One region of the Streptomyces sp. NPDC052040 genome, then DNA from elsewhere that is predicted to be linked to it. Evidence: riboswitches for the same ligand, from Rfam matches in the RefSeq annotation. Region 1 holds a riboswitch; the other holds the start of a gene.
What was found. Region 1 has a riboswitch for cobalamin ahead of metE (5-methyltetrahydropteroyltriglutamate--homocysteine S-methyltransferase). Riboswitches for the same ligand answer to the same signal wherever they lie in the genome.

Region 1 (9,720 bases):
CGTAACCGGCCGTGTCGATCCGGCCGGTGCGCAGGTCCGCCCGTGCCGTGCGCAGCTCGTCGGTCTGCGGGAACGAGCCGATGGTGGTGGTCGGCAGCAGCGGCAGACCGAGTCCGGCGCGCTGGGCCGCGGCACGCTCGGCGTACGGCTGGGAGCGGCGGGCGTCGGCCTCGGTGACGGCCGCGGTCCGCGAGCGGACGGCCGGGTCGTGGGTGATCGGCGAGCCCGCGCGGGACTCCAGATCGGCCCGGTTGGCGGCGAGTTCGGCGGCGATCGCGTCGGTGCCGTGGGCCAGGCCCTTGGCGAGGGTGACGATCTCCTGCGTCTTCTGCCGGGCGAAGGCCAGCCAGCGCAGGATCTGCGGCTCGATGTCCCGCTCCAGAGCGGTGTCGAAGGGGACGTGCAGCAGGGAGGAGGAGGCGGACACGTCGACCCGGTCCGCCAGCCCCAGCAGGGTGCCCAGCGTGGACAGGGACTTCTCCAGGTCGTTGACCCAGATGTTGCGGCCGTTGACCACACCGGCGACCAGGCGCTTGCCGGGCAGGCCGCCCGCGGCGGCGAGGTCGGCCAGGTTGGCGGCCGCCGCCTCGGTGAAGTCCAGGGCAAGTCCCTCGACCGGGGCCTTGGCGAGCACCGGCAGGGCCTCGCCGAGACGGTCGAAGTAGGAGGCGACCAGCAGCTTGGAGCGGTCGGTGAGGCCGCCCAGTTCGCGGTAGGCGCGGGCGGCGGCGTCCAGCTCGGCCGGGGTGCGGTCCTGGACGAGGGCGGGCTCGTCGAGCTGTACCCACTCGGCGCCCGCGGCCCGCAGGTCGGCGAGGACCTCCGCGTAGACCGGCAGCAGGCGGTCCAGGAGGGTCAGCGGGTCGAAGTCGTCGGCCACGCCCGGCGCGGGCTTGGCGAGGAGGAGGTAGGTGACCGGGCCGACGAGGACGGGGCGTGCGGTCAGGCCCAGCGCGAGGGCCTCCTTCAGCTCCGCGACCTGCTTGGCCGAGTCGGCCGTGAAGACCGTGTCCGGGCCCAGTTCCGGCACCAGGTAGTGGTAGTTGGTGTCGAACCACTTGGTCATTTCGAGCGGCGCGACATCCTGGGTGCCGCGGGCCATGGCGAAGTAGCCGTCCAGGGCGTCCGCCTCGACGGCGGCCCGGTGGCGGGCGGGGATCGCGCCGACCATCACGGTGGTGTCCAGGACATGGTCGTAGTACGAGAAGTCACCGGTGGGCACTTCGTGGATGCCGGCCTCGGCGAGCTGCTGCCAGTTGGTGCGGCGCAGTCCGGCGGCGGTACCGCGCAGGGCGTCGGCGGTGACGCGGCCCTTCCAGTAGCCCTCGATGGCCTTCTTCAGTTCCCGGTGCTGTCCCTGGCGGGGGTAGCCGTACACGGTGGCCCGTGCTGCCGCGGCTGCGGACTTTGTGGTCACGGAGATCTCCTTCGCGAGATGAATCCCTGAGTCCCGGCGACGGAACGAGTGCGCGAAGGGTGACGGACCGGACGGAAACGACCTCGCGCGGCAAGCGCGGTCATCCGCCTGGTGTGTACGCCGACCCGCCCTCGAGGTCACCGGATTGTCCGCGCGCGAGTCGTCCCGCACGCGGGCAGTTGGCAGGTATTCGGACTCACGGGCACGCCCAGGCCTCTGTCGAGGCGCGGACACCTACTGGCCGTCGCTTCCCGGACCCGGTACATCGGGCCCAGTGCGTATGACGGCGGTCGTTCCCGCTCACCGCTGCGGGGCAGTCCCGGATTCCCACCGGGTTCCCTCTTGCGACGCTCCCGCCTGGCTGACGGGGCGAACCAGCTGCACGGGCCACACTACGCATCCGTCCGCGAGCGTGCCGGGACCCGTCCAGCATTCGGAAGGTGAAGTGGACCACGCGGTGGACAAGTGTGAAATGCGGCAGGGGCGGGAAGCGCGGTCACCCACGCTTCCCGCCCCTCTTCGGTGCGGTCCTGTCCGATGCGGTCCTGTCCGATGCGGTCGGCGGCCGGCGGATCCCCCGCCCGGCGCCGCCGGTTCCGGATCCCCCGACCCGTGGGAACCCGGCAACGCCCCGGCGGGCCGGGGCCCTCACCCCTGGTCGTACCGGTGGAATCCCCGCCCGGACTTACGGCCCAGCAGCCCCGCCTCCACCATCCGCTGGAGCAGCGGGGGAGGGGCGTAGAGAGGCTCGCGGAATTCGTCGTAGAGCGACTCGGCGATCGAGGCCACGGTGTCCAGCCCGATCAGGTCCGCGAGCCGCAGCGGCCCCATCGGGTGGGCGCAGCCCAGTTCCATGCCCGCGTCGATGTCGGCGGCGGTGGCGAAGCCGGACTCCGCCATCCGGACCGCGGCCAGGAGGTAGGGGACGAGCAGGGCGTTGACGACGAAGCCCGCCCGGTCCTGGGAGCGGATCACGGTCTTGCCGAGCGTGCCGCTCGCGAACTCCTCGGCCGCGGCCAGGGTCTTTGCCGAGGTGTGCAGCGAGGTCACGACCTCCACCAGGGGCAGCACCGGGACGGGGTTGAAGAAGTGCAGCCCCACCACCCGGTCCGCCCGCCCGGTCGCCATCCCGAGCCGCATCACGGGCAGGGAGGAGGTGTTGGTCGCGAGCACCGCCTCCGGATCCTCGACGATCTTGTCGAGGGCCGCGAAGACCTCGGTCTTGGCGACCGGGTTCTCCACCACGGCCTCGACGACCAACTGCCGGTCGGCCAGGTCGTCCAGGTCCCCGGTGAAGACCATCCGGGCGAGCGCGTCCCGGGCGTCGGCGCCGGACAGTTTCCCGCGCCGCACCGCCCGGTCCAGCGAGGACGCCACCGTCTCCCGGGCGGCCCGGGCCGCGACCGCGTCCACCTCGCACACCACGGTGTCCAGTCCGGCCCGGGCGCACACCTCGGCGATCCCGGCGCCCATCTGGCCGCCGCCGACCACCCCCACGCGCGCGATGCGTCCGCTCACGCCGCCCGCTCCAGGACCCGCACCAGGTGGCGGGAGTAGGCCTCCGGCGTGAAGAACAGGGGCAGTTCACCGCAGAGCGCGGTCCGTTCGAACAGCTCCCGCGCCTCGTCGACACACGCCCACGGGGACTCCGCACCGAGGGCCGCGGCCTCGGCGTCGAGCAGCCGGAGCACCGTCTCCCGGTCGACCACCCGGTGCCGCAGCCACTGCCAGATCTGCACCCGGGCGATCTCGGCGGTGGCCGCGTCCTCCATCAGGCCGTAGAGCGCGACGGCTCCCTGACCGCCCACCCAGGCGGCGAAGTAGCGCAGCGCGATCGCGATGTTGGTGCGCACGCCCTCGGAGGTCGGCGGTCCGCTGATGCGCCGCACCGACAGCAGCTCGGCCGGGGTCACCTCCACGTCGCCGCGCTGGCGGTCGAGCTGGTGCGGCCGCTCGCCCAGCACCCCGTCGAACACCTCGCGGCACACCGGCACCAGACCGGGATGGGCGACCCAGGACCCGTCGAAGCCGTCCTCCGCCTCGCGCTCCTTGTCCAGCCGGACCGTGGCGAGGGCCGCCTCGTGCGCGGCCGGGTCCTTGCTCGGCACCTGGGCGGCCATGCCGCCGATGGCGTGGGCGCCGCGCCGGTGGCAGGTGCGGACCAGGAGTTCGGTGTAGGCGCGCATGAACGGCGCGGTCATCGTGACCTTCGCGCGGTCCGGCAGCAGGAAGTCGGTGCGGTGACCGAAGGTCTTGATCAGGCTGAAGAGGTAGTCCCAGCGGCCCGCGTTGAGACCGGCGCTGTGCTCGCGCAGCTCGTAGAGGATCTCCTCCATCTCGAAGGCGGCGGTGATCGTCTCGATCAGGACCGTGGCGCGGACCGTGCCCCGGGGGATGCCGAGCAGCTCCTGCGCGAGGACGAAGACGTCGTTCCACAGCCGCGCCTCGTAGCGGTTCTCCAGCTTGGGCAGGTAGAAGTACGGGCCGTACCCGGCGTCGATCTGCCGCTGGGCGCAGTGGAAGAAGTACAGCCCGAAGTCCACCAGGGCGGCGGGCACGGGCCGGCCGTCGTACTCCAGGTGCTCCTCGTCGAGGTGCCAGCCGCGCGGGCGGATCATGATGGTGGCGATCCGCTCCCGGTCGGTGAGCCGGTACTCCTTGCCCTCCGCGGAGGTGAAGTCGATCCGCCGGTCGATGGCGTCGATCAGGGTGAGCTGGCCGCCGATGATGTTGTCCCAGGTGGGTGCGGTGGCGTCCTCGAAGTCCGCCATCCAGACCCGGGCCCCGGAGTTGAGGGCGTTGACGGCCATCCGGCGGTCCGGCGGCCCGGTGATCTCCACCCGCCGGTCGTGCAGTCCGGGAGCGGGCGGCGCGACCCGCCAGGAGGGGTCGGCGCGCACGGCGGAGGTCACCAGCGGGAAGTCGAGCGGGGTTCCGGCGGCCAGGCGCAGGGCCTGGCGGCGGCGCTCCTTGAGGAGTTCCTGACGACGCTCGGTGAACGCGGCGGCCAGCCTGCCCACGAAGTCGAGGGCGGCGGGCGTCAGGATCTCGTCGTGGCGGTGGGCCGGAGCTGCGAGGACACGGACCTGCTGAGCCGGAGCGATCGTGGTCATCGGGTTCTCCTGAGGAGTGGAGGCGGCGGGGCCGCCGGTGGGAGCGGGTGCCGTTCGGGGCAGCGGGGGGAGGGTCGCCCGGGTCGGGGTGCCGGGGCTGTGGGCCGGGTCGTGAAGGGGCCGGACGGGGTGGTCGGCCGGGTGCGGGCCGGTCCGGGACGGTCGCCCCGGTGGGGCGGGCCGGGGACCGCCCGGTGGTCCGGGGGCGTGTCCGGTGGTCCTGGACTCGGCCGGCGGTCCGGGTCCGCCCGACGGTCCGAGCTTGTCCGACGGTCCTGGTTTTGTCCGGTGGTCCGGGGCCCGTCCTGGGTCCGGTGGGCCTGTCCGGGTGTCCGGTGGCCCGTCGGGCCGGGTGTGGCCCGGGCGGTCGGCCGGGGCGGCGGCGGTGCGAGCGGTCGTCCTGCCCGGGGGGTCCGTCCGGAGGGGACGGCTCCGTCCGGGGCGATTGCTCCGTTCGGGTGACGGGGCGGTCGCCGGGCGGGGTGGCCGGGGCGTTCACCGAGGGGTCGGTTGCGGCCGGAGAGGTCCTGGGTCGGGACGGCGGAGGTGCGCCGGGTCGGACGGTCGCGGTCGCGGTGGTCCGCAGGGGGACCGGCGCCGGGGCGCCTGTCCGGCGGAGGCCGCCGGGGTCGTCCATTCTGCGGGGCCGACAGGGATTTCCCGTGCTGCTGTGGCTGCCGGGGGCGGCGGCCGGGCGGGGGTGCTCGGGGCGGGACCGGATGACGGATCCCGTGGCCGTTGCGCCCCTCGTGCCCGGCCTGCTCGTCGCTCGTCAGGGTGTGGAGCGGCGGTGGCGGCCGATCGCGCCGCGGGGGGCGACCGGCCGGGGGCGGGCGGACGGCTCGCGGTCGTCCCGCGAGCCGTCCCGCGCCGTGCCTAGTGGAACTGCTCCTCCTCGGTGGAGCCCGTGAGGGCCGTGGTCGAGGAGGCCGGGTTGACGGCGGTGGAGACCAGGTCGAAGTAGCCGGTGCCGACCTCGCGCTGGTGCTTGACGGCGGTGAAGCCCTGCTCCTGCGCGGCGAACTCCTTCTCCTGGAGGTCGACGTAGGCGGTCATGCCGTGCTCGGCGTAGCCGCGGGCCAGGTCGAACATGCCGTGGTTCAGGGAGTGGAAGCCGGCCAGGGTGATGAACTGGAACCGGTAGCCCATCGCACCCAGCTCGCGCTGGAACTTGGCGATCTGGTCGTCGTCCAGCGCCGCCTTCCAGTTGAAGGACGGGGAGCAGTTGTACGCCAGCATCTGGTCCGGGTACTGGGCGTGGATGGCCTCGGCGAACTCGCGGGCCTGCTCCAGGTCCGGGGTGCCGGTCTCGACCCAGATGAGGTCGGAGTAGGGGGCGTAGGCCAGACCGCGGGCGATGACCGGGGCCATGCCGTTGCGGACCCGGTAGAAGCCCTCCGCCGTGCGCTCACCGGTGACGAACTCGGCGTCGCGCTCGTCGACGTCGCTGGTGATCAGGTTCGCGGCCAGGGCGTCGGTGCGGGCGATGATGACCGTGGGCACGTCCGCGATGTCGGCCGCGAGACGGGCGGCGTTGAGGGTGCGGATGTGCTGCGAGGTGGGCACCAGGACCTTGCCGCCGAGGTGGCCGCACTTCTTCTCCGAGGCGAGCTGGTCCTCGTAGTGGATACCGGCCGCGCCCGCCGCGATCATCGCCTTGGTCAGTTCGAAGGCGTTCAGCGGGCCGCCGAAACCGGCCTCCGCGTCGGCGACGATCGGCGCCAGCCAGTCGGTGGTGTCGCCCGCGTTCTCGGCGGTGGCGATCTGGTCGGCGCGCAGCAGCGCGTTGTTGATCCGGCGGACCACCTGCGGCACCGAGTTGGCCGGGTACAGGCTCTGGTCGGGGTAGGTGTGACCGGCCTGGTTGGCGTCGGCGGCGACCTGCCAGCCGGAGAGGTAGATGGCCTGGAGACCGGCCTTGACCTGCTGGACGGCCTGGCCGCCGGTCAGGGCGCCGAGGGCGTGGATGTAGTCCTGCTCGTGCAGCTGGCGCCACAGGCGCTCGGCGCCGCGGCGGGCGAGGGTCTGCTCCTCGCGGACACTGCCGGAGAGCCGGACCACTTCCTCGGCGCCATAGGTGCGCTCGATGCCCTGCCAGCGGGGGTCGGTGGCCCAGCGCTGTGCGAGTTCCTCGGCTGCCTGCGTCCTCGCGTCTGCCATGACGGTCACCCTCTCCTCGGTCTGCATCTGTTTGCCAATCTCCCGTCCCGATGAACTGGGGTGGCACTGTGTGTCATGTTGTGTGGTGCACGGCCCGCCGTCCCGTTGCCGGACCTGGGTGAGCAATGCTGCCGTGCGCGGCCCCTTGGATACCGGGATCTCCGACGTCAGGGCGTGATATCGAGCCCCGGTATCGGTTGGTGGCCGTTGGGGTCCGGCGGGCCGTACAACCACTTTCGCACTGGCACTCAGTGCCATCAACCGTGCAAGCATGCCAAGTTTTGCGAATCTTCCCTGCGATGATTGCGAAGGTTGCGAAGGGGCAGGGCCTGTTTGCCTCGCGTAAGGTGACCGCCGGGCCCGGACCACGGAGGAGACGCGGTGAGCAAGACGTACGCGGGAGCGCGCCTGCGCCGCCTGCGCGAGGACCGCAGGATGAGTCAGGCCGAACTGGCCCGGGTGCTCGCCATCTCGCCGAGCTATCTGAACCAGATGGAGCACGACTCCCGCCCCCTCACCGTCCCGGTGCTGCTGCGCCTGACCGAGGCCTTCGGCGTCGAGCCGGGCTTCTTCTCCGAACGCGACACCACCCGGCTGGTGGCCGACCTGCGCGAGGCGCTGGCGGGAGAGCTGGCCGAGTCCCGGGTCTCCGCCTCCGACCTGACCGAGCTCGCCTCGCGGATGCCCACGGTGGCGCGGGTGCTGCTCGACCTCGGCCACCGCAACCAGGTGCTCGCCGAACGCCTCGCCGGGGCCACGGACGCCCGCGACATCGGCTCCGAGCCGCCCCAGTCGCCGCACGAGGAGATCCGGGACTTCTTCTACCGCCGCCAGAACTACCTGCACGACACCGACCTCGCGGCCGAGCGGCTCGCCGAGGAGATCGGGATCAGGCCCGGCGAGGTCGTCCCCGCCCTGACGGCCCGTCTGGCCGACCGCCACGGCGTCCGGCTGGCCGTCGAGGCCGACGGCCATCTGCACCGTTACGACGAGCCGAGCCGCACCCTCCGCCTCTCCGCCCGGCTGCGCCCCGGGCAGCGCGCCTTCCGGATGGCGACCCAGCTCGCCCTGCTCGAATACGGCGCCGAACTCGACCGGCTGGCCTCGGAGGACTTCCCCGCGGGCTCGCCCGCCCACTGCCTGGCCCGCATCGGCGTCGCCAACTACTTCGCGGCGGCCCTGATCCTGCCGTACGCCGCCTTCCACGCGGCCGCCGAGGAGGTGCGCTACGACATCGAACGGCTCACCGACCGCTACGGCCTCGGCTACGAGACCGTCTGCCACCGGCTGAGCACCCTCCAGCGCCCCCGGCTGCGCGGTGTCCCCTTCTCCTTCGTGCGGGTCGACCGGGCGGGCAACATGTCCAAGCGCCAGTCGGCGTCCGGCTTCCACTTCTCCCGGGCGGGCGGCACCTGCCCGCTGTGGAACGTCTACGAGGCCTTCGCCTCACCCGGCCGCATCCATGTCCAGATCGCCGAAATGCCCGACGGGCAGCGCTACTTGTGGACCGCCCGGGCCGTCACCCGGCACCGCGGCGGCTGGGGCGAACCCGGCAAGACCTTCGCCATCGGCCTGGGCTGCGAGATCCGCCATGCCCACCGGCTCGTCTACTCCGACGGCCTCGACCTCTCCAACGCCTCGGCCGCCACGCCCATCGGCATGGGCTGCCGCGTCTGCGAACACCTCGAATGCCCGCAGCGCGCGGCTCCGCCCCTCGGCCGCCCCCTGCGCATCGACCAGAACACCAGCACCTTCGTGCCGTACCCCATCACCGACGCCGCCACCTGACCGCCCGGCTCCCGCTCAGGAGGCCGCTCGGTCCGGGTCCGCCCCGGCGCCGTACACGGTCGTTGCCGGGTCCGGGTCGAGGACCAGGTACTGCGCCACGCCGTGCCCGAACGACCAGTCGACGGACTCGTTCTCGGTCAGCGTGATCAGCACGTTGCGCGGGTCCGTCCCCGCGCGGTCCCGGGCGAGTTCGGTGATCCGCCGGTACAGCGCCTGCTTCTGCGCCGGAGTGCGCCCGGACCGCAGGGTGATCGTGACGAACACGATGCCGTCGTCGCGCCGGATGCCGAGGTGGTCGCCGTAGCGCAGGGTGCTGCCGGTGCCGTCGTGGCCGGTGAGGACCTGGAACAGATCGCCGGGGGGAATGCCGGTCGTCTCGCGCAGAGCGTCGTGCACGGCCCGGCCGAGTGCGTCGAGCCGTTCGGCGTCGGCCCGGAGTGCGTCGATGCGTACCAGCGGCATGGCGGTGGCCGCCCCTTCGTTCGAATGCTCGCGCTTGCCCGGATGCCTGCGCGGGTTCCGTACATACTAGTAGGTACAACGATGCTCCAGTAGGGACAACGACGGGCCGCCGGGGGACTGCGGGGTTCTCCGGCATGTCTCCGGCATGAACGTCCCTGTTCCGTAAGGGGTCCGGGCATTCCGGGGGCGGGGTGCGGCGGGTGGGATGGGAGGCATGGAACTGCGCTTCATTCCCCCCGTGTTCAAGGGCAGACTGCACGACGCCCGCACGGCGACCGTGATCGGACGGTGGCTCGGCCCGGCGTTCGCGGTGTGCTTTCTCACCGGGCTGGTCAGCCATGTCCTCCAGCACCCCCCGGCCTGGGCCGCCGACCGCCTGCCGAGCCGCCCGGTGTGGGGCTACCGGCTCACCCAGGGACTCCATGTCGCCTCGGGCATCGCCGCGATCCCGCTGCTGCTCGCCAAGTTGTGGACGGTCTACCCGCGCCTGTTCGCCTGGCCCCTCGTGCGGTCGGTGCGGCACGCGCTGGAGCGGCTGTCGGTGGCGGTGCTGGTGGCAGCCGCCGTGTTCGAGCTGGCGACCGGGCTGCTGAACACGGTGCAGTGGTACCCCTGGCCGTTCTCGTTCGTGCCCGTGCACTACGCGGTGGCGTGGATCGCCGTCGGGGCGCTGGTGCTGCATCTGGCGGTCAAGGCCCCGGAGATCCGGGCGCACTGGACCCGGCGGTCGCCGGGCACCCTGGCCCTGCCCGAGCAGGACGCCGTCGACCGGCGGTCGCT
Region 2 (9,720 bases), on a different contig from region 1:
GGGCGGCCTGGTGCGGTGCGGTACGGCGCCGCCGACCCGTACCCGGCCGCGGTCCGGTGCGAGGAGCCCGACCAGCGCGGCGAGCAGGGTGGACTTCCCGGCGCCGTTGCGTCCCATCAGGGCGACGGCCTCACCCGGGCCGACGGTGAGGTCGACCTGGCGCAGGGCCTCGACCCGGCCGCGGCGGACCGCCAGTCCCTCCACTACGGCGGTGGGAGCCTCGGGGCCGGGGGCCTCGGCCGTGGTCGTGGGGGCGGGGGGCTTCGTCGCGGGGGTCCGCGGGGCCAGTTGGTCGCGCAGGGCCCCCGCGCGGCGGCGGGCGTCGCGGATGGTCAGGGGGAGCGGGGACCAGCCGGCCAGGCGGCCGAGGGCCACCACCGGCGGGTACACCGGGGAGACCGCCATCACCTCCGCCGGGGTGCCGAGCACCGGGCGGGCGCCGGGGGCGGGCAGCAGGACGACCCGGTCGGCGTAGTGCACCACCCGCTCCAGGCGGTGTTCGGCCAGCAGGACCGTGGTGCCCAGGTCGTGGACCAGCCGTTGCAGCACGGCGAGGACCTCCTCGGCCGCCGCCGGGTCCAGCGCGGACGTCGGCTCGTCGAGCACCAGGACCCGCGGATGCGGGGTGAGCACCGAGCCGATCGCCACCCGCTGCCGCTGGCCGCCGGAGAGGGTGGCGATCGGCCGGTTGCGCAGACCGGTCAGTCCGAGCAGATCGAGGGTCTCCTCCACCCGCCGCCGCATCACCTCCGGGGCGAGCCCCAACGACTCCATTCCGTAGGCGAGTTCGTCCTCGACGGTGTCCGTGACGAAATGGGACAGCGGATCCTGCCCCACCGAGCCCACCACATCGGCGAGTTCGCGCGGCCGGTGCGCCCGGGTGTCGCGTCCGGCCACCGTGACCCGGCCGCGCAGGGTGCCGCCGGTGAAGTGCGGGACCAGTCCGTTCACCGCGCCGAGCACGGTCGACTTGCCGACCCCGGACGGGCCGACCAGCAGGGCGAGTTCGCCCTCGGGGACCTCGAAGCCGATGTCCCGCACCGCGGGCTCGGCGGCCCCGTCGTAGGTCACGGAGACATGCTCGAAGCGGATCACGGCGCCTCCTCGGGGGCGGGGGTGACGACGGCGGGCAGCAGACCGAGCAGCATCGCCGCCGCGGGCAGCAGCGGCAGTGCCGGTGCGGTCAGGGGGACGACACCGGGGTGCAGGGCGGCGGGGTCGTAGGCGGCCCAGACGGAGGGCAGGACGGCCGCGGCGATGCCGGAGCCCGCGACCAGCCAGGCCCGGGCGTCCCAGACGTCGGGGCGGTAGCGGGTGCGCGGGGAGCGGCGGCCGCCGAGCCGCAGACCGGCGAGGGCGGCGGCCAGACCGGCGAGCAGCACGGGCAGACCGTAGGCGGTGCCCTCCGCGGTCAGCAGACCGTAGGTGCCCGCGCAGACGCCCAGCAGCCCGCCCAGGGTGAGCGCGGTGGTGGTGCGGCGGACGGCGGGCGGTACCGCGGCGGTACGGCCGAAACCGCGCGCGTCCATCGCGGCGGCGAGCGCCACCGAACGCTCCAACGCGCCCTCCAGCACCGGCAGTCCGACCTGGAGCAGCCCCCGCAGCCCCCGGTCGGGCCGCCCGCGCAGCCGCCGGGCCGCGCGCAGCCGCCGTACGTCCGCCACGAGATGCGGGGCGAAGGTGAGTGCGACGACGACCGCCACGCCCGCCTCGTAGAGCGCGCCGGGAAGCGCCTTGAGCAGCCGGGCCGGGTTGGCGAGGGCGTTCGCGGCACCCACGCAGAGCAGCAGGGTGGCCAGCCGCAGACCGTCGTACAGGGCGAAGACCAGGCTCTCCGCGGTGACCCGGCCGCCCAGGCGGATGCCCTGCGCCCAGTGCGGGAGCGGGACTTCGGGCAGGGTGAACAGGGTGTGGGCGCCGGGGATCGGGGAGCCGAGGACGACGGTGAACAGCAGCCGGACGACGAGCACGGCGAGGCCGAGCCGGGCGAAGGCGGCGTAGGAACGCGACCAGGGGGCGCTGGTGCGGCGGGCCGCCACGACATACGCCGACACCGCGATCAGCAGGGCCAGCAGCAGCGGGTTGGTGGTGCGGGTGGCGGCGGTGGCCAGGCCCAGGGCCCACAGCCACCAGGCGCCCGGGTGCACGGCTCCCCGGCCGCGGCCGGGCCGGGACGCCACCGTCAGCCCCGGCGGCGGCGCGCCCGGGCCGCCGCCGCGATGCCCAGCACGGCCACCACGGCGACGCCTGTGCAGACGCCGACGGAGGGGCCGTGGTGCGCCGGGCCGTCCGCCCGGTCGCCGTCGTCCTTGCCCCCGGTCCGGCCGTGGTCCTGGCCCGAGGCCACCTGCTCGCCGCAGCCCTTGGCGGGGTAGCCCGCTATCGCACAGAGCAGGGCGTTGGTGTCGTAGCGCAGCGGGCCCGCGACCGCGGCCAGCGCGTCCGCGGTCGTCGCGTCCCCGGGCACCCGGGCGCAGACCGAGCGCGGGGCGGGCGGACGCTCACCGGAGGGGGCGTCCGCCGGGGTGCCGAAGTCGAGGACCAGGGCCACGCGCTTCTGGCCGCCGCGCGCGGGCGTCCCGGCGCAGATCGCCGCGAAGTCCGCGCGGCCGCGGGGCCTTGCGGCATCCGCGGAGTCCGCGCTCACCGCGAACCGGAAGCCCTGGACGTCACCGTCGGCGGGGCGGCTGGTCGAGGGGCCCTCGGTGGCGTACGTCCAGGGGGTGCCGCTGCGCTCCCAGAAGGACCAGTAGCGGTAGCCGACGGCCTGGGCACCGCCCGCGCTCCCCAGCAGTACGCACACCGTCAGGAGCAGGAGGAAGGGGAGGGCGAGGGGCCGGGCGGTGAAGGACGGGGCGCCCGTGCGGGCGCGGATCACGGCTGCTGCCGGTTGCGGCGGCCGCTGAGCAGGAAGCCGATGCCGATGCCCGCGACGAGGAAGACGCCGACGGTCCACCAGACACCGAAACCGGAGTCCGAGTCGCTCTTCTTCGACTTCTCCGCCTGCGCGGCGGCCTGCGGCGCCGGGCCCGTCGCGTTGAGCGCGGCGACCAGGTCGGTGCCGCCGAAGTGACGCGGGTCGCCGCCCGCCGCGTGCGCGGCGAGGATCAGCTCGGCGTACGCGGCGGGGCCGCTCTGCCGCGCCCACGGCCCGGCGTGGGACTCCAGCCAGCTCAGGGCGCCCGCCGCGCGCCCGGCCTGGCCGGCCGTGGCGAGGGCGACGACCGCGTCCGCGGTGTTGCCGTAGTCGGGCTGGTCCTTGGCGCCGGGCAGGGCCGACAGCAGATGCTGGTCCTTGGCCAGGGCCTTGAGGAGGTACGCGGCGCCGTTGCGCGCGGCGCCCTGCGGGTCGGTGGCCTTGGCGCACGCCGGGGCGGCACCGGCGGGCTTCGCGGCCTCCCCGGCCAGCCCCTTGCCGAGCGCGCCGGCCACGGCCGCGGCCGTCGCGTCCGCGTTGGCGGTGAGGGCGCCCTTCTTGTCGGGCTGGAAGGCGAAGGCGCCCGCCCCGTCGCCGTCGCAGGGGAGGGCCAGCTTCAGCAGCGCGTCGTAGGGGGAGCCGCCGCCCTTGCGGACGTCCTGCGGCCGGCCGCCCGTCGCCGTGAGGGCGCCGATCACCACGGACGTGGAGTTGGCGTCGCTCGCGCCTCCCGCGGTGTAGCCCCAGCCGCCGTCCTTGTTCTGCACGGACTTCAGCCAGGACACCGCCTTTGTGGTCGCGCCGTCGTGGCCGCCGAGCGCGGCGAGGGCCTGGACGGCCGCCGCGGTGCTGTTGGTGTCGACGGGCGTCTTGGCGTCGCAGGCGGCGGTGGGCTGCGCGCGGTAGGGGGCGAACGCGCCGTTCGCGCACTGCTGGCCGGTCAGCCAGTCCACCGCGGCTTCGGCGGGCTTCACCCCGGACGTGTGCTGGGCCAGCAGGGCGAGCGACTGGCGCCAGACGCCGTCGTAGGTGGGGTCGGTGGTGCCGTAGAGCCCGGACGGGTGGGACGCCGGGGCGGACGGGGAGGGGGAGGCGGCGAAGGCCGAGGTGGCGGGTGCCCCGGCTACGGCGGCTATGGCGGCGACCACCGCGGCGCTACGGCGAACGATCATGATCGGGGGTGCCTCTCCCTTGGCGTCCGGGAGCAGGCAGCACGGGGCACTTCCCCCGGGCGGCTCGGCTCCGTGGACCTCGACGGTGCGGGCACCGGCGGGCTGCCGGTGCGTGAGCCGGTCACGGCCCGTACGCGGCATCCCGGCTCGCCCCCCGGGGAGGCTCACGGTTGCGGGTCAGCGCCGGATTCGCACCGGCTTTCCCTCGTACGGATGTGAGGACGACCCGGCTACTGTACCCGCCGGTGGGAAGGGTCCCCGGTGGCCCGTGGAGGGAACAGGACGCGGGGGTTCCGGGGCGGGTGCGAGGGGTCCGGGGTGGGCCGCGGGACGCGGGGGTTCCTGCCGCCGGTCGCGTGCGTCGCCGGGCCCGGGGCCTACGCGGCCGTATACGCCACCGGCCCGGTCCCCGGTACCGGCTCCGCCCGGCCCAGCTTCACCAGTCGGCGGAGATGGGCCTCCGCCTCGAAGACCGCGATGGTGCGGGAGCCGTGGGGGAGCCGCGACCAGGGGCGGTTCCATGTCATGCGCTCGGCGAGTCCCCAGGGGGTCAGCGGGGTGTTGAGGAGGGCGCGCAGGGCGGTCAGCCGCTCCTCGTGGTGGGCCAGCAGCTCCCGGACCCGGGCGGGCGCGTCGGTGAAGGGGTGCTGGTGGGCCGGGAGCACCTCGGCGGGCTCGAGGCGGCCGACGCGTTCCAGTGAGTCCAGGTAGTCGCCGAGCGGGTCGGCGGCCGCGGTGGTGTCGTCCGGGTCCTCGTACAGGCCGATGTGCGGGGTGATTCCGGGCAGCAGATGATCCCCGGAGAACAGGCGGCCCCGGCCCGGGAGCCCGGCCGGGTGCTCCTCCTCCAGGTGGAGGCAGACATGACCGGGCGTGTGCCCGGGGGTCCAGATCGCGCGCAGCCGCCGCCCCGGGAGGTCGAGCAGCTCACCGGGGACGATCGCGCGGTCGGGCAGGGCGGGGGAGAAGCCGGGCAGCGGGCGCGGTGCCCGCAGCGGTGCGAGATGCTCCTCGGGGGCGCCCGCGGCCGCGAGCCGGGCGCGCAGAAAGCCGAACCAGTGCGCCGGTTGCGTGCGTTGGGCGCTCCGGACCACCGCGGTGTCCGCCGGGTGCATCGCGATCCAGGCGCCGGAGGCCTCCCGGACCCGGCCCGAGAGGCCGTGGTGGTCGGGATGGTGATGGGTGATCACCACCCCGTGGACCTCCGCGACCGTGGTGCCGCAGGCGGCCAGTCCCTCGGTCAGGGCGTCCCAGGAGAGTGGGTCGTCCCAGCCCGTGTCGATCAGCACCGGGCCGCGGCCGGTGTCCACGACGTGGACCAGGGTGTGGCCGAGGGGGTTGTCCGGGATGGGAACCCGGAGGGACCGTACGCCCCCGCCGTGATCGGCCGTCCGCGCCATGGTGCCCCCCGTCGCCGTCCGCCGGTACCCGTCCCCCGCCCGTGGACTCCGTCGGCGGGAACTGGTAACACTGCCGGTGTCGACCATATCTGATGCTCCATCAGGTGCGAGGGTCGGGAACGTCGAGACCATGCAGGGTGATGGGGCATCGGCAACAGTCCGGGGAGGCAGTCGGCCATGACCGATCTCGTGGAGCACGGACAGCTGTTCATCGGCGGGGAGTTGACCGATCCCCTGGGCAAGGACGTCATCGAGGTGGTCTCCCCGCACACCGAGGAACTCCTCGGGCGGGTGCCGGGCGCCTCGCGCGGGGACGTCGACCGGGCCGTCGCCGCCGCTCGCCGCGCCTTCGACGAAGGGCCCTGGCCCCGGGCGACGCCCGACGAGCGGATCGCGGTGGTGACCAGGATCAAGGACGGGATCGCCGCGCGCCACGAGGAACTGGCCCGGCTGATCTCCGCCGAGAACGGCTCCCCGTACTCCTGGAGCGTCCTCGCGCAGGCGCTCGGCGCGATGATGGTCTGGGACGCGGCCGTCACCGTTGCCCGGGACCACCCCCGCGAGGAGCGGCGGAACGGCGTCCTCGGGAAGATCCTGGTGCGGCGCGAGCCGGTCGGGGTGGTGGCGGCCGTCGTGCCGTGGAACGTCCCGCAGTTCACCGCCGCCGCCAAGCTCGCGCCCGCGCTGCTCGCGGGCTGCACGGTGGTGCTCAAGCCGTCGCCCGAGGCCCCCCTCGACGCCTATGTCCTCGGGGAGATCGCCCGCGAGGCCGGGCTGCCGGACGGTGTGCTGTCGATCCTGCCCGCGGACCGCGAGGTGAGCGAGTACCTCGTCGGGCACCCCGGCGTTGACCGGGTGTCCTTCACCGGTTCGGTGGCGGCCGGGAAGCGTGTGATGGAGGTCGCCGCACGGAATCTGACCCGGGTGACCCTGGAACTGGGCGGCAAGTCGGCGGCCGTGGTGCTGCCCGACGCGGACCTCGCGGCCACCGTGGCGGGGATCGTCCCGGCCGCCTGGATGAACAACGGGCAGGCGTGTGTCGCCCAGACCCGGATCCTGCTGCCCCGCTCGCGCTACGACGAGTTCGCCGACGCCTTCGCCGCCGCCGCGGCCGCCCTGGTGGTCGGCGACCCGCTCGACCCGGCCACCCAGGTCGGCCCGCTGGTGACCGAACGCCAGCGGCGGCGCAGCCTCGACTACATCCGGACCGGCCAGGAGGAGGGCGCCAAGCTCCTCGTGGGCGGGGGACGGCCCGCGTCCCGGGACCGCGGCTGGTATGTGGAGCCGACCCTCTTCGGCGAGGTCGGCAACGGCATGCGCATCGCCCGCGAGGAGATCTTCGGCCCCGTCGTCTGCCTGCTGCCGTACGGCGACGAGAGCGAGGCCGTGCGGATCGCCAACGACTCCGACTACGGGCTGAGCGGCAGCGTGTGGACCGCGGACGTCGAGCACGGCATCGGGATCGCCCGGCAGGTGCGGACCGGCTCGTACTCGGTGAACACCTTCAGCCTCGACATGCTGGGCCCCTTCGGCGGCCGCAAGAACTCCGGGCTCGGCAGGGAGTTCGGGCCGGAGGGCCACGACGAGTTCCTGGAGTACCAGACGGTCCATCTGCCCTCCGGGTACGAGGAGGCGTAGGGCATGGGCGACCGCTGGCACATCGAGGTCGACCGCACCCTCTGCATCGGGTCCACCCAGTGCGTGCACCGGGCCCCCGGCGCCTTCCGCCTCGACTCCGCCCGGCAGTCCCACCCCGTCGCGCCGGACGCGGACGCGGGGGAGCCGGTCCTCGACGCGGCGGAGAACTGCCCGGTGGAGGCGATCGCGATCACGCTGGCCGGGACCGGGGAGGCGGTGTTCCCGCCGGACGATCAAGGGGCCTGAGAGGGTGGGGCGCTTTGTCCGTAAATGCCCAAAGAATCTTGATCTGGGGTCTTCCATCCGGAGGAGCGGTGATTACACTGAAAAGTGCCTACGGGATGAGTGAAGGTGCTCAACCGGAGTAGCCGACTTCGGCGTGAAGTTTTGATTTCCGCTTGGGCCGACATCGACGGTCGAGCAGGGCGTTGGAAGATCGAGAGATCGGACAACGGTCGGAACTCGTCTCGTAGGTCATTTTCATGCCCCGGGATCCCCGGATGCCGCCGGTTCCGTGAGGTCGATCAGGCGGCACACCGTCTCGATGTCGATCCTGACCTGGGCGATCGACGCCCGGCCGGACAGCCAGGTGATCAGCGCCGAGTGCCAGGTGTGCTCGATCACCCGCACCGCGGCCAGCTGCTCGGGACCCGGATCCGCGATCCCCGTCGCGTCCAGGATGATCGCCGTCGTCTGCCGGGACACCTGGTCCACCTCCGGCGAGACACTGCGGTCCGCGAAGGTCAGCGCACGGACCATGGCGTCGGCGAGATGCGGCTCGCGCTGCAACGCCCGGAAGGCGCGCATCAGGGTCTCCGCCACCCGCTCGGCGGCCGTCCGCCCGGCCGGGGGCTTCTTCCCGAGGGTGCGGTGCAACTGCTCCAGCTGGTCCTGCATGGTCGCGACCAGCAGATGCACCTTCGACGGGAAGTAGCGGTACAGCGTGCCCAGGGCCACCTGGGAGGACTCCGCGACTTCCCGCATCTGCACCGCGTCGAAACCGCCCCGCCCGGCCAGCTGTGCGCTCGCGTGCAGGATCCGGCGCCGACGCGCCTCCTGGCGCTCGGTGAGCGGCGGCGAGGCCGGCTGCGCCGCCGGTCGCGCGGTACTGGATGGCACCTTGGCTTCCGCTGGCATGGGTCCCGTTCCGTGTTCCGTGACAGTCGGTGAGGGCGAGTGACCGCACAGGACGGCAGGGCTCCGCGCCGTGGCGCGAATCACCTGATCCACCGCTCACTCGGCCCTTACCTGCCGGTAGATTCAGAGCCTCTTCAACGATCAAGTCTGAAACTTGTTCTAGGTTACCGTCCCGTCGTAGTCTCGCGGGAAATAGCAGGGAGAAGGGGCCGGGAGTGACCGCTGAGGCCAGGCTGGCAGGCCCCCAGGAGGGCTCGGCAGCGGACGGGGAACGCCCGCTGCGCATCGCCCTCCTGACGTACAAGGGAAACCCGTTCTGCGGCGGCCAGGGCGTCTACGTCCGGCACCTCTCCCGTGAGCTGGCCCGGCTCGGCCACCGGGTCGAGGTCATCGGCGCCCAGCCCTACCCCGTGCTCGACGAGGGCGAGGACCTGCACGGCCTGTCCCTCACGGAACTCCCCAGCCTCGACCTGTACCGCCAGCCCGACCCCTTCCGCACCCCGCGGCGCGAGGAGTTCCGGGACTGGATCGACGCCGTCGAGGTCGGCACCATGTGGACCGGCGGCTTCCCCGAACCGCTGACCTTCTCGCTGCGCGCCCGCCGCCATCTGCGCGCCCGCCGCGGCGACTTCGACGTGGTCCACGACAACCAGACCCTCGGCTACGGCCTGCTGGGCGACGTCGGCGCGCCGCTGGTCACCACGATCCACCACCCCATCACCGTGGACCGGCAGTTGGAGCTGGACGCGGCCGGGGGATGGCGGCGGCGGGCGTCCGTCCGGCGCTGGTACGCCTTCACCCGGATGCAGAAGCGGGTCGCGCGGCGGCTGCCCTCGGTGCTCACCGTGTCCGGCACCTCCCGCCAGGAGATCGTGGACCATCTGCGCGTCGAGGCGGACCGCGTCCATGTCGTGCACATCGGCGCCGACACCGACCTCTTCTCGCCGGATTCCTCGGTGCCGCAGGTGCCGGGCCGGATCGTGACCACCTCCAGCGCGGATGTGCCGCTCAAGGGGCTCGTCTTCCTGATCGAGGCGCTCGCCAAGGTGCGCACCGAGCACCCCGGGGCGCATCTCGTCGTCGTCGGCAAGCGCGCCGAGGACGGCCCGGTCGCCCAGGCGATCGAGCGGTACGGGCTCGACGGCGCCGTCGAGTTCGTCAAGGGCATCTCCGACGCGGAACTGGTCGACCTGGTCCGCTCGGCCGAAGTGGCCTGCGTGCCCTCGCTGTACGAGGGCTTCTCGCTGCCCGCGGCCGAGGCGATGGCCACCGGCACCCCGCTGGTCGCCACCACCGGCGGCGCCATACCGGAGGTCGCCGGGCCCGACCGCGAGACCTGCCTCGCGGTGCCGCCCGGTGACGCGGGTGCGCTGGCCGCCGCCCTGAACCGGCTGCTCGGCGACCCGCGGCTCCGGGCCCGGCTGGGCGCGGCGGGCCGGGAACGGGTGCTGCGCCG

Region 2: another riboswitch for cobalamin. It lies ahead of ACIHAA_RS15765 (prenyltransferase/squalene oxidase repeat-containing protein); the one in region 1 lies ahead of metE (5-methyltetrahydropteroyltriglutamate--homocysteine S-methyltransferase).

Annotation. Positions count from the first base shown of each region.
Region 1 is NZ_JBIUBV010000001.1:1,354,633-1,364,352, forward strand. Features, by position in the region: gene metE (5-methyltetrahydropteroyltriglutamate--homocysteine S-methyltransferase) at 1-1,417, opposite strand, end outside; cobalamin riboswitch at 1,581-1,811, opposite strand; gene ACIHAA_RS05780 (3-hydroxybutyryl-CoA dehydrogenase) at 2,066-2,935, opposite strand; gene aceB (malate synthase A) at 2,932-4,530, opposite strand; gene aceA (isocitrate lyase) at 5,407-6,690, opposite strand; gene ACIHAA_RS05795 (short-chain fatty acyl-CoA regulator family protein) at 7,072-8,478, shown strand; gene ACIHAA_RS05800 (tautomerase family protein) at 8,494-8,940, opposite strand; gene ACIHAA_RS05805 (molybdopterin-dependent oxidoreductase) at 9,155-9,720, shown strand, end outside.
Region 2 is NZ_JBIUBV010000006.1:285,611-295,330, reverse strand. Features, by position in the region: gene ACIHAA_RS15780 (ABC transporter ATP-binding protein) at 1-1,095, opposite strand, end outside; gene ACIHAA_RS15775 (energy-coupling factor transporter transmembrane component T) at 1,092-2,186, opposite strand; gene ACIHAA_RS15770 (SCO2322 family protein) at 2,183-2,875, opposite strand; gene ACIHAA_RS15765 (prenyltransferase/squalene oxidase repeat-containing protein) at 2,875-4,089, opposite strand; cobalamin riboswitch at 4,205-4,331, opposite strand; gene ACIHAA_RS15760 (MBL fold metallo-hydrolase) at 4,467-5,489, opposite strand; gene ACIHAA_RS15755 (aldehyde dehydrogenase) at 5,667-7,127, shown strand; gene ACIHAA_RS15750 (ferredoxin) at 7,131-7,373, shown strand; gene ACIHAA_RS15745 (TetR family transcriptional regulator) at 7,608-8,264, opposite strand; gene ACIHAA_RS15740 (glycosyltransferase family 4 protein) at 8,480-9,720, shown strand, end outside.